DNA from 3 places in the Photobacterium sanguinicancri genome. Region 1 is predicted to be linked to each of the others. Evidence: predicted binding sites of a transcription regulator. Region 1 holds the regulator's gene; each other region holds the start of a gene.
The links. The regulator CRP, encoded in region 1, controls carbon source genes, mostly activating them, when cyclic AMP is high. The targets are predictions, from matches to a motif close to TGTGANNNNNNTCACA.
Positions count from the first base shown of each region.

Region 2: OCU87_RS02645 (CTP synthase) is a predicted target of CRP. The motif match lies at 1,910-1,925, and genes of this name have one in related genera.
Region 3: typA (translational GTPase TypA) is a predicted target of CRP. The motif match lies at 1,742-1,757, and genes of this name have one in related genera.

Region 1 is NZ_AP024850.1:246,631-250,923, reverse strand. It holds gene OCU87_RS01165 (phosphoribulokinase) at 1-625, shown strand, start outside; gene OCU87_RS01160 (OsmC family protein) at 722-1,126, opposite strand; gene crp (cAMP-activated global transcriptional regulator CRP) at 1,399-2,031, shown strand; gene OCU87_RS01150 (hypothetical protein) at 2,270-2,464, shown strand; gene OCU87_RS01145 (DUF1338 domain-containing protein) at 2,595-3,392, opposite strand; gene astD (succinylglutamate-semialdehyde dehydrogenase) at 3,551-4,293, opposite strand, start outside.
Region 2 is NZ_AP024850.1:531,664-535,956, reverse strand. It holds gene eno (phosphopyruvate hydratase) at 1-105, opposite strand, end outside; gene OCU87_RS02645 (CTP synthase) at 186-1,826, opposite strand; gene mazG (nucleoside triphosphate pyrophosphohydrolase) at 2,050-2,862, opposite strand; gene relA (GTP diphosphokinase) at 2,933-4,293, opposite strand, start outside.
Region 3 is NZ_AP024850.1:3,552,577-3,556,869, reverse strand. It holds gene glnA (glutamate--ammonia ligase) at 1-1,343, opposite strand, end outside; gene typA (translational GTPase TypA) at 1,860-3,689, shown strand; gene OCU87_RS16370 (AAA family ATPase) at 3,829-4,293, shown strand, end outside.

The DNA.
Region 1 (4,293 bases):
CTTCTGCCAATATGGTGAAGACAGCACAGGTAAATTCCGCCGTTATCTCCACACCTTTGACGAAGCCGTCCCCTACAACCAAATGCCAGGTAGCTTCACCCCATGGCAAGAATTACCCGAAAATACCGACGTCTTGTTTTATGAAGGCTTGCACGGTGGGGTTGTCGATGGTGAAACCAATGTTGCACAGCATGTCGACTTACTGATTGGCATGGTGCCTATCGTCAACTTAGAGTGGATCCAAAAAATTGTGCGCGATACCCGCGATCGGGGCCATTCGCGCGAAGCCGTCATGGAATCTATCGTCCGTTCGATGGATGATTATCTTAATTACATCACGCCGCAATTTTCACGCACTCATATTAACTTTCAGCGAGTTCCTACGGTGGATACCTCGAACCCACTCAGCGCCAAAGGGATCCCAAGCTTGGATGAGAGTTTTGTCGTGATCCGCTTTCGTGGTATCAAAAATGTCGATTTCCCGTATTTACTGTCGATGATTCAGGGCTCTTTCATGTCACGCCATAACACCTTGGTTGTTCCCGGGGGAAAAATGAGCTTTGCAATGGAGTTGATTATGCGCCCGTTGATCCAACAACTGATTGATACCGGAAAAATTGGTTAACGCCTCGAATTTGGCTCCCACATTCAGCACCAACAAAAACGGAGACCGTAATGTCTCCGTTTTACGCGACTACGATAAGCTCATTTTACAATGGCTTTACGCAACAACCACCTCATACGAATGCGTTAGCTCAACGCCCTCGCCTAACATCAAACACACTGAGCAATATTTCTCGAGTGAATCAGCAACCATTTTCGCCACTAAGGCATCATCAAGATCATGACCTGTTACCACGAAGTGCAGATTCGCCGTTGTGAAAATGCGAGGGGCGGTTTCGCGACGAACAGAGGAAATTTGTGCTTCGCAGCCCGTGATTTTTTGATTGGCTGATTGGAGACCACTCACCACATCGACCGAGCTACACCCACCAGCAGCCATTAACACTAGCTCCATTGGACTGGGTGCTTTTTCACCACCATTACCGTCCATTACCACACTGTGACCGGAATTTGACTGGGCTAAAAATGTCATTCCTTCAACCCATTTCACACGTGATTGCATTGCTTTCTCCTTAGTGTTTTGGCGTCAATTCTGCATAATCTAACAACCGTGTGATCATGTGCACACTTATGAGTACAAAATGACGATTTCAGATAGATCAATATCAAGAAATGCCCACCGAAAAAAGTTAAACTCTCAATTAATTATTCAAGTGAGCTTGCAGCCCAGCGGCTGGCTTTATATTCTAGCCAGTGAACAATTCTATTGTTAAGCCCAAACTGAAATTATAGGGATGTCGTTGTTGGGCAACAAACGCAGAGGAAGTTAGTAATATGGTTCCAGGTAAACCTCAAACAGATCCAACACTAGAGTGGTTTCTTTCACATTGCCACATTCATAAGTACCCATCAAAAAGCACTTTGATTCATGCTGGTGAGAAAGCGGAAACGCTCTACTATATTGTAAAAGGCTCTGTTGCTGTTCTTATCAAGGATGAAGAAGGCAAAGAGATGATTCTTTCTTACCTAAACCAAGGTGACTTCATCGGCGAACTTGGTCTTTTCGAAGAAGGTCAAGAGCGTACAGCTTGGGTTCGTGCTAAAACACCTTGTGAAGTGGCTGAGATTTCATTTAAGAAATTCCGTCAACTAATCCAAGTAAACCCAGATATTTTGATGCGCCTATCTGCACAGATGGCGACTCGTCTTCAAGTAACAAGCCAAAAAGTGGGCGACCTTGCGTTCTTAGACGTAACAGGCCGTATTGCACAGACGCTACTAAACCTAGCAAAACAACCTGATGCAATGACTCACCCTGACGGCATGCAAATCAAAATTACTCGCCAAGAAATCGGTCAAATCGTGGGTTGTTCACGTGAAACCGTTGGTCGTATCTTGAAAATGCTTGAAGAGCAGAACCTAATTTCTGCACACGGTAAAACTATCGTGGTATACGGTACTCGTTAATCTTTTGATGACTCGATTACAGCTAATAAAAAAGCCGCTTTTGCGGCTTTTTTTGTACCTAAAATACCCAATACTCTCAGCGTATACTCAGTTATACATTTGCTAGCGCTGTCACTGATTATTCTCTTGCTAACTTCACCACCAGTGCTACATTATGCATAACAACTATCAGGCCGGTGATACTAAGAACCTCGCCTGACAATCGCCATCAGATGGCAAGTACTATGGGATTTACGATATGGATATCGAACGTTTTTCTCCGCACTGCGCAACTGCGACACCACCAACAGCGATAGCCCCACTACCAAGCACTGTTGAAATGACAGGTTTTAATGGTCAACGCCATTATCTTGAGCAGCATATCGCGCTGACGCAGATGCCACATCGCCAAAGTAATGTGCAGTGGTCCCCACCACTAGACAGCTTGCACTGATCCCACAATTACCTGTTATCAGCTCTACGGCGATTATTCTTATTGTCATGCTTTCTCAGTGCCATATTTTCTCGGCGCTATCTTTCCGAAGCGCTATCTTTCCTCAGCGCCATAGGAGCTGGGGATATCCTTAATCGCTATTTGTACTTTCAAATATCTTATCTGCAGATGCCGCTACAAACCCGGTATACAGCTCTCCATCACTTTTGGGGTAACGCTTGGCAAATTCATAGAAACCACCCGAGACCTGTTTTACGCCTTCTAAAAATGCCACTGGTACTTTATCGGCCATAGTGGAAGATTGCTCCAGCATCTCTTCGGGACTCCCCTTGACCGCCCCCCCTGACATATTGATAGCAAAGCCATTATGCTCCAGCAGATGATTCACCTCTGCGACTTCGGTAAATTGCTCAAGTTGATTAATACTGACCGTGAAATGATTAGCACCAAACCCATGCGCAGCTAACCAACCCGCGTATTCGCTTTCCGCGGCAAGCATTTCATAGGTTGCCAAATCAATATCCCACAAACGGCCGCCGTATAAAAAAGCGGGATCTTTCATCGCCATCTCTGGCACTTGTTTCACTAAGTCACGAACCGCTTGCTGCAACAGTGATGAACACTGCCCGACTAATAGTTCACTGATGAACACTTTTGGTGCGGCTGGATTAGGGTGCTCAAAGTGCTCGGCATACAGCTTTTTGCCCTCAAAATGGTAGGTGCCACAAGGCTGGTAGCCAATCGCAATAAATGGTGCTGCCAACACATCTAATCCTACCTTAGGCAGATTGAAGGTACGCAACGCAATATGATCATTCAATAAAGGCTCATCTTCCGTTAGCAAAGTATGCACTTGATCGGCTGATGGACACAGGCGCTGAATATAGTCTTGCCACAGATTGTCAAAAAGTTGCTCTACTCTTTCCATGTTGAGATGCTCCCCGTTAATTGATAGTTGTCACAATGCCCTGATCCGACCTAATCAGTATGGCACTTATTGGCTATTTATCTTGTTACTGAGTGGTAGCGTTACAGTGTGTGGTGGTATTCATAAAAATGGGCACCATTTGGTGCCCACTCGTACATTTATAGCGTAATGCCCGGTGATAACTGAGTGGGTAGCTCCGCTTGTTCACCTTCCATCGATGCCATAGGGTAAGCACAATAGTCAGCGGCATAGTAAGCACTTGGGCGTAAGTTACCGGATGCACCCGGCCCACCAAATGGCGCATCACCGCTCGCGCCCGTCAACTGGCGGTTACGGTTTACAATGCCGGCACGAATATGATCAATAAAATATTGCCATTCCGCATCGTCGGTTGAGATCAAGCCCGCCGATAACCCATAGCGGGTATTATTAGCCAAAGTAACCGCTTGAGCTAAATCGTCGTAGCGCACCACCTGTAGCAGCGGACCAAAGTATTCTTCATCAGGTAACTCAGCAATGGCGCTCACTTCAATGATTGCTGGTGAGACAATCGCCCCTTGGCCACGTTTGGCTTCTAGTAAGACGTTCCCACCAAGGCTAATAAGGTTAGCTTGTGCAGCAATAATGCCATCAGCGGCCTGCTTAGAGATTTGTGGCCCCATAAATGGCTGAGGATCAGCAAATGGGCCATCAATGCGTAACTGTGCTGTTGCTTCTACCAAGCGTTTGACGATGGCATCACCCACTTCACCGTTCGGTAAATACAAGCGACGGGCACAAGTACAACGCTGGCCTGCACTAATGAACGCCGATTGAATAATGGTGTATACGGTTGCTTCAACCTCACCATGGGCGTTCGAGATCACCATCGGATTATTGCCACCCATTTCAAGTGCCAACA
Region 2 (4,293 bases), 290 kb from region 1:
CGCCATACCAACGAAACCGCCTTCTAGGTGTACTTCAGCTTCAACAGTTGGGTTACCGCGTGAATCGATGATTTCACGACCTAGAACTTTAACGATCTTAGACATTATGTTTCCTCTTGCTTTATCTTCAAAATAAAAAGCTAAAAAATAGCAGTAGCATCCCCCGCCACTGCTACCAGTAATCCTTACTGATTAAGTTCACCGCGTTGGTTAATACCTGCCGCTTTTACAAAACCTTCAAATAATGGGTGACCATCACGAGGCGTTGATGTGAACTCAGGGTGGAACTGAGCTGCCACAAACCATGGGTGGTTAGGGAACTCGATAATCTCTACCAGTTTCTTATCTGCAGACAGACCAGAAACTTTCAAACCTGCTTTCTCTAGTGTAGGAAGTAGGTTGTTGTTTACTTCATAGCGGTGACGGTGACGTTCGTGCACTGTTGGGCTGTTGTATAGCTCACGTGCTTTTGAACCGTCCGCTAGGTGACATAGCTGAGAACCAAGGCGCATTGTGCCGCCTAGATCTGATTTATCTGTACGTTCTTCAACATTTCCTTCGCCATCAACCCACTCAGTAATCAAACCAACTACTGGGTTCTTAGTTTCTGCGTTAAATTCAGTTGAATGCGCATCAGCCAGACCCGCAACATTACGTGCGAATTCGATCAGTGCCACTTGCATACCCAGACAAATGCCTAAGTACGGAATTTTGTTTTCACGAGCGTATTGTGCTGTCTGAATTTTACCTTCAACACCACGATTACCGAAGCCACCAGGTACTAGGATTGCATCTAGACCTTCTAGAACTTCAACGCCTTTTGATTCTACATCTTGTGAGTCAATGTATTTGATCTTCACAGAAAGACGGTTTTTCAAACCAGCATGTTTTAATGCTTCATTTACTGATTTGTAAGCATCTGGTAGTTCAATGTACTTACCAACCATACCGATAACAACTTCAGCGGTAGGGTTTGCTTCTTCGTAAATGACTTGTTCCCACTCTGCAAGGTTTGCTTCTGGCGCTGTGATGCCGAAACGTTGACATACTAGGTCATCTAGACCTTGAGCCTTAATCAGTTGAGGGATCTTGTAGATTGAATCTACGTCTTTCATTGAGATTACAGCTTTTTCAGGAACGTTACAGAACAATGCAATTTTCGCACGCTCGTTAGCTGGAATCATACGGTCAGAACGACATACAAGGATGTCAGGCTGAATACCGATAGAAAGTAGTTCTTTTACAGAGTGCTGCGTTGGCTTAGTTTTCACTTCGCCTGCTGCTGCAAGGTATGGCACTAGTGTTAAGTGCATGAACATAGTGTTCTCACGACCATGCTGAACCGCTAGCTGACGAATCGCTTCCATAAATGGTAGTGACTCGATATCACCAACAGTACCACCCACTTCTACGATAGCAACATCGTGGCCTTCAGCACCTGCAATAACGCGTTCTTTGATCGCGTTAGTGATGTGTGGAATAACCTGGATGGTTGCGCCTAGGTAATCACCACGACGCTCTTTACGAAGTACGTCCGCGTACACGCGGCCCGCTGTAAAGTTATTACGCTTGGTCATCTTAGTACGAATGAAACGCTCGTAGTGACCAAGATCAAGGTCGGTCTCTGCACCGTCTTCCGTAACGAATACCTCACCGTGCTGAATTGGGCTCATTGTGCCTGGGTCAACGTTGATGTAAGGGTCTAGTTTCATCATAGTCACTTTAAGACCACGTGCTTCTAGAATAGCCGCTAGAGATGCAGCAGCAATACCTTTACCTAGAGAGGAAACAACCCCGCCCGTAACAAAAATGTAATTCGTTGTCATATTTAACCTGGAAGATTGGTGTAGAGGATATAAAAACTATCTGGACGGAGAGCAATGATACCAGACACCTTTTATCGCCACAACGTGAAAACTATCACAGCAATCATGAGTATTATTTGTTTCAAATCAATTATACGAGTTGCACAAACTGTTCGTGTAAAATAACAACAAAACTATTCCTTAACCGCATACTATTTAACCGAGCAATAACAGTATAATTTGATTAGCAATTCGACTTTTCTTGTTGCTTTACAAGATCCCAGATGCCATCCAGTTTTTCCAGCGAGCAGTCTTCAAGGTGCAAACCTTGTTCTAGCACACATTCTTCCACTTGGCGAAATCGACGCTCAAATTTTTTATTCGCCAACTGTAAAGCTTGCTCTGGGTTGACCTTTAAGTGGCGACTAAAGTTAACTGTAGCAAACAGTAAATCCCCCATTTCTTCCGCGATTTTGGCTTGATCTGGTTCAACTTGGATGACTTCTTCTAGAACTTCATCAATTTCCTCTTTGACCTTATCGACCACAGGGCCTAGCGTATCCCAGTCAAAACCGTGCTTGGCACAACGACGTTGAATCTTATCAGCACGGCTCAATGCAGGTAACGCAAGTGGAATATTTGCCAATACACTCAAGTCATCTGCTTTTTGTTCGCGCTCTTTGGCTTTCTCTGCTTCCCAATTAGCATTAATTTCCGCATCGTCAGCAAATTCTTTTTCACTAAAAACATGAGGATGGCGGCGCGTTAGTTTCTCATTTAGTCCTGCGACTACATCATCAAAATCAAATAAACCCTGCTCTTTCGCCATTTGACTGTAAAACACCACTTGGAACAGTAAATCCCCTAATTCAGCTTTTACTTCAGGCCAGTCTTGCTGATGAATAGCATCAGCTACTTCGTAGGCTTCTTCAATAGTATGCGGCACTATCGAGTCAAACGTCTGTTTGATATCCCACGGACAACCTTGTTGCGGGTCGCGTAACGTCGCCATAATTTCAAGTAGTTGTGTCATTGCTGCTGGAGTCATTTTTTCCATTTTTATCTCGCTTAACAAAACGGGAAGCACTAAGGCTTCCCGTTATTTATTTTTATTGTTCTGTACAACGTTAGTACAAACGCTTCGCTTCGGCGACGTCTTTCACTTGCTCTAGGCGCTTAAGTACCTTACTGAGCACTTCTAAATCCGTTAGCTCTAGCTCAAAATCCATGATCGACATTTGTTTCTTATAGTCGATACGGCTCTTCATGCCAGAGACTTTGGTTTTCTCATTGGCTAAGGTATTCGTGAGTTCTTTGATCAAGCCATTTCGTTCAGAGGCAATCACACGCACTGTAATGTTGTAGTTACCAACGAAACCACCGCCCCACACCGTTTGAATCAAACGCTCTGGTGCATGATGACGTAACTCGTCCAGTTGTTCACAATCACTCCTGTGAACCGAAATACCCCGTCCTTGAGTCACAAACCCCGTGATGTCATCACCTGGGATCGGCTGGCAACAACGCGCTAGGTGGGTCATCAGGTTATCCACCCCTTCCACCACAACCGCATCTCGTTGTGGTTTTTGGGTGCTGGTGCTGCTCTTTTCACTGGCTTCCGTCAGCTTATCAAGCAGTTGCTTGTCTTCTTCTTCTGCGGTGGGTTTATTCACCAAGGTGTTAATATGATTAACCACTTGATTAATACGCAAATCACCACTGCCGACGCCGACAAACAACTCATCGAGGTTTTTGGCATTAAAGCGTTTCAACGCATAAAGTTCTGCGTCTTTCATGGTGGCGCCTAACTTATGTAAGTCGGCCTCCAACATTTCACGCCCTGCGATCAAGTTCTTATCACGTGCTTGTTTTCTAAACCAAGCATGTACTTTGGCACGCGCACGGCTAGAGGTAACAAAACCTAAGTTCGGGTTTAACCAATCGCGTGATGGGTTAGGCTCTTTTTGGGTGATAATTTCAACTTGATCACCCATTTGTAAGTTGTAGGTGAATGGAACGATACGCCCTTCCACCTTAGCACCAATGCAACGGTGACCCACTTCAGAGTGGATATGATATGCAAAATCAAGCGGCGTCGCATTCAAAGGCAAATCAACCACATCCCCTTTTGGGGTAAAGGCATACACGCGATCATCGAAGACTTGGCTGCGTAATTCATCCAGCATTTCGCCAGAGTCTGACATTTCCTCTTGCCACACAAGCAGCTTACGAAGCCATTCAATTTTCTCATCGTAAGATGATTTATTACCACCTGCCGCGCCACCCTCTTTGTATTTCCAGTGTGCTGCGACACCCAATTCCGACTCTTCATGCATCTGCTTGGTGCGGATTTGAATTTCGATGGTTTTACCTTCAGGCCCCAACACTACCGTGTGGATAGACTGGTAACCGTTCGGTTTAGGATTAGCGACATAGTCATCAAACTCTTTTGGCAGATGACGGTATTTAGTATGTACAACCCCTAACG
Region 3 (4,293 bases), 390 kb from region 1:
GATTTTAGCTTGATGTAAGAATCAATGAAGTCGTTAGAGAATACGCCACCAGCGGTTAGGAACTCACGGTCTTCGTCTAGAGACTGTAGGGCACCTTGTAGTGATTCAGCCACTGTTGGAATTTCAGCTGCTTCTTCTGCTGGTAGGTCGTACAAGTCTTTATCCATCGCTTCACCTGGGTGAATTTTGTTCTGGATACCGTCAAGACCTGCCATCAGCATTGCTGCGAATGCTAAGTATGGGTTAGCTGCTGGGTCACCAAAGCGAACTTCGATACGACGACCTTTAGGGCTTGGTACTACTGGAATTCGGATAGATGCCGAACGGTTACGTGCTGAGTAAGCCAGCATTACAGGTGCTTCAAAACCAGGAACTAGACGTTTGTACGAGTTAGTTGCAGGGTTTGCGAATGCGTTGATTGCACGTGCGTGCTTGATGATACCGCCGATGTAGAAAAGCGCCATTTCAGATAGGCCGCCGTACTTGTCGCCAGCAAATAGGTTTACACCGTCTTTGCCTAGTGACATATGTACGTGCATACCGCTGCCGTTATCACCTACCAGTGGTTTTGGCATGAAGGTCGCTGTTTTACCAAATGCGTGCGCCACGTTGTGTACGACGTATTTGTAGATTTGGATTTCATCAGCTTTGGTGGTTAGGGTGTTGAAGCGTGTCGCGATCTCATTTTGGCCCGCTGTTGCCACTTCGTGGTGGTGCGCTTCAACCACAAGGCCCATTTCTTCCATGATTAAACACATAGCAGAACGGATATCTTGTGATGAATCAACTGGCGCGACTGGGAAGTAACCGCCTTTCACGCCTGGACGGTGACCTTTGTTACCGCCATCGAAATCAGAGCCTGTGTTCCATGCCGCTTCAACATCGTCAATTTTGAAGAAAGAGCCTGACATGTCAGTGTTGAACTTCACGTCATCAAATAGGAAGAACTCTGGTTCAGGACCCACAAGTACGTTATCTGCTAGGCCTGTAGAGCGCATGAACTCTTCAGCACGTTTAGCGATAGAGCGAGGGTCACGATCGTAGCCTTGCATAGTTGCAGGCTCAAGGATGTCACAGCGAATGTTAAGCGTTGCATCTTCCGTGAATGGGTCGAGTACTGCGCTTGATGCGTCAGGCATCATCACCATGTCAGATTCATTAATGCCTTTCCAGCCAGCAACAGATGAACCATCAAACATTTTACCTTCTTCAAAAAAATCAGCATCGATTTGGTGAGAAGGGATAGAGATGTGCTGTTCTTTACCTTTGGTATCGGTAAAACGTAGATCAATAAACTTAACTTCATTTTCCTGGATTAGCGCGAGTACGTTTTCTACTGACATCTTGAGTAACCTCCGGTGTTAGATTGGGCAACTGGCCGCAAAACTTTTTCATTGCTCGATGATGAGCTATATGAATTATGCTAAGCGAAAAGTGTGCCAATTTTTAAAGTCCCAAAAAATGCACGATTTTGGTGTTTTTGAGACAATGAGAATCCATTTCTGCACAATTATGGTGATTCAATTGCACCATTTTGGTGCAATAAAGCCTTTACTACCTTTTAGTGCGACTACTACCTTATCGTAGGTAGGGTCGTTGTCAATTCCATATCTGGGTGATTTTTCGCCATTATCGTTGACTGTTAGCCTAAATGACAGTGTATTTTTAGTAACTTAATCTTTCGCTGAGCCCAGTGTTTATAAGGGTTTAGCGGTATTACAGCGATTAAATTCAAAAAGCTGGTGATATAAATCACATATTTCGTGGGTTTTGGCGTAAAATCTGTTAAATTATGAGCCGTTTTTTTAACCAAGTAGCTGCCCGTTGGTCGCTGCATGTTCTGAGTGAATGTGAAATCCATGTCTAATCAACAGATCGATAAACTAAGAAATATCGCAATTATTGCTCACGTTGACCACGGTAAAACTACCCTGGTTGATAAGCTGTTACAGCAATCTGGTACGCTAGAAGGTCGCGGCGAAGCTGAAGAGCGCGTAATGGACTCTAACGATATCGAGAAAGAGCGTGGCATTACCATTCTTGCTAAGAACACAGCAATTAACTGGAATGACTACCGTATCAACATCGTAGATACCCCAGGACACGCCGATTTCGGTGGTGAAGTTGAGCGTATCATGTCGATGGTTGACTCTGTTCTTCTTATCGTTGATGCCGTTGATGGCCCAATGCCACAAACGCGTTTCGTTACACAAAAAGCGTTCGCATACGGTCTTAAGCCAATCGTTGTAATCAACAAGATTGACCGTCCAGGTGCTCGTCCTGAGTGGGTTATGGATCAAGTATTCGACCTATTCGACAACCTTGGTGCAACCGACGAACAACTAGACTTCACTGTTGTTTACGCTTCAGCTCTTAACGGCTGGGCAACAATGGAAGAAGGCGAAGTTGGCGAAGATATGGAACCATTGTTCCAAGCAGTAGTTGATACTGTAGACGCTCCAAGCGTTGACGTTGATGGCGCACTACAGATGCAAGTATCTCAACTTGATTACAGCTCTTACGTAGGTGTTATCGGTGTTGCTCGTATTGCTCGTGGTACAGTTAAGCCTAACCAACAAGTAACTATTGTTGGTGCTGACGGTAAGAAACGTAACGGTAAAGTAGGTACGGTTCTTGGTTACCTTGGTCTTGAGCGTCACGAAGTTGAAGAAGCAAAAGCAGGTGACATCATCGCTATCACAGGTCTTGGTGAGCTGAAAATTTCAGACACTATCTGTGACGTAAGCGACGTTGAAGCACTTCCTGCGCTTTCTGTTGATGAACCAACAGTAACCATGACTTTCCAAGTAAACACTTCTCCGTTTGCTGGTAAAGAAGGTAAGTTCGTTACTTCTCGTAACATTCTTGAGCGTCTTCAAAAAGAATTAGTACACAACGTGGCACTTCGCGTTGAAGAAACTGATAACCCAGATCGTTTCCGTGTTTCAGGCCGTGGTGAACTTCACCTATCTATCCTGATCGAAAACATGCGTCGTGAAGGTTTTGAGCTAGCGGTATCTCGTCCAGAAGTAATCATCAAAGAAGAAGATGGTCAACTAATGGAACCGTTCGAAACTGTGACTATCGACGTGGTTGAAGAACACCAGGGCGGTATCATGGAAAACATCGGTTTACGTAAAGGTGAACTGACTGATATGGCACCAGATGGTAAAGGCCGTGTTCGCATGGACTTCATGATGCCTTCTCGTGGTCTTATCGGCTTCCAAACTGAATTCATGACATTGACTTCAGGTTCTGGTCTTATCTACCACTCTTTCGATCACTACGGTCCTCACAAGGGCGGTACTATTGGTCAGCGTAACAACGGCGTTCTAATCTCTAACGCTACGGGTAAAGCCCTAACTTACGCACTATTCAACCTTCAAGAGCGCGGTCGCTTATTTGCAGAGCACGCTGATGAAGTATACGAAGGCCAAGTAATCGGTATTCATAACCGTGCAAACGACCTGACTGTTAACTGTCTTAAAGGTAAGCAGCTAACTAACGTTCGTGCATCTGGTACTGATGAAGCTCAAACGCTTTCTCCTGCTATCAAGTACACACTTGAGCAAGCACTAGAATTCATCGATAACGATGAGCTAGTAGAAGTAACACCAGTAAGCATTCGTATCCGTAAGAAACTTCTTACAGAAAACGATCGTAAACGTGCAGGTCGTACAGCTAAGTAATTAGCCAGTAACCTCCGTTAAGAAATCCCTCCATGGCGCATGCTTTGGGGGGATTTTTTTATGCCTGAATTTCAGTATTAGCCCTCGTGCTTGGCTGAGGTTTGGTATGATGGCATTGAGCTTATAAAGGAATACAACAATGCAACCAATCATCATTACTGGTGGCCCTGGCGCAGGGAAAACAACGTTACTGAATACGTTGGCGAATAAGGGCTATTTAGTCTTTCCTGAAGTATCACGCACTTTGATCCGAGACCAAGCACAACAGCCTGATGGTGTGCTGCCATGGACCAACCTACCTGCGTTTGCTGAACTATGCTTAACCGCAATGAGTCGTCAGCGTCGAGAAGCCTTACGTAACACTATGCCCGCGTTTGTTGATCGGGCAATCCCTGACATCTGTGCGTATTTGACCATTGGTGGCTGTGAGGTGACGGCTCAATACCAAGAAGCGGCGGTCGGTTATCATTCGACGGTTTTTTTCTGTGCACCGAACCAAACTATTTACGTGCAAGATGCTGAGCGACCATACCCATTTGAAGAAGCGCAAGCTATTCATCTACAGTTAATTAGCACTTATAAAGCGCTAGGATATGACGTCGTC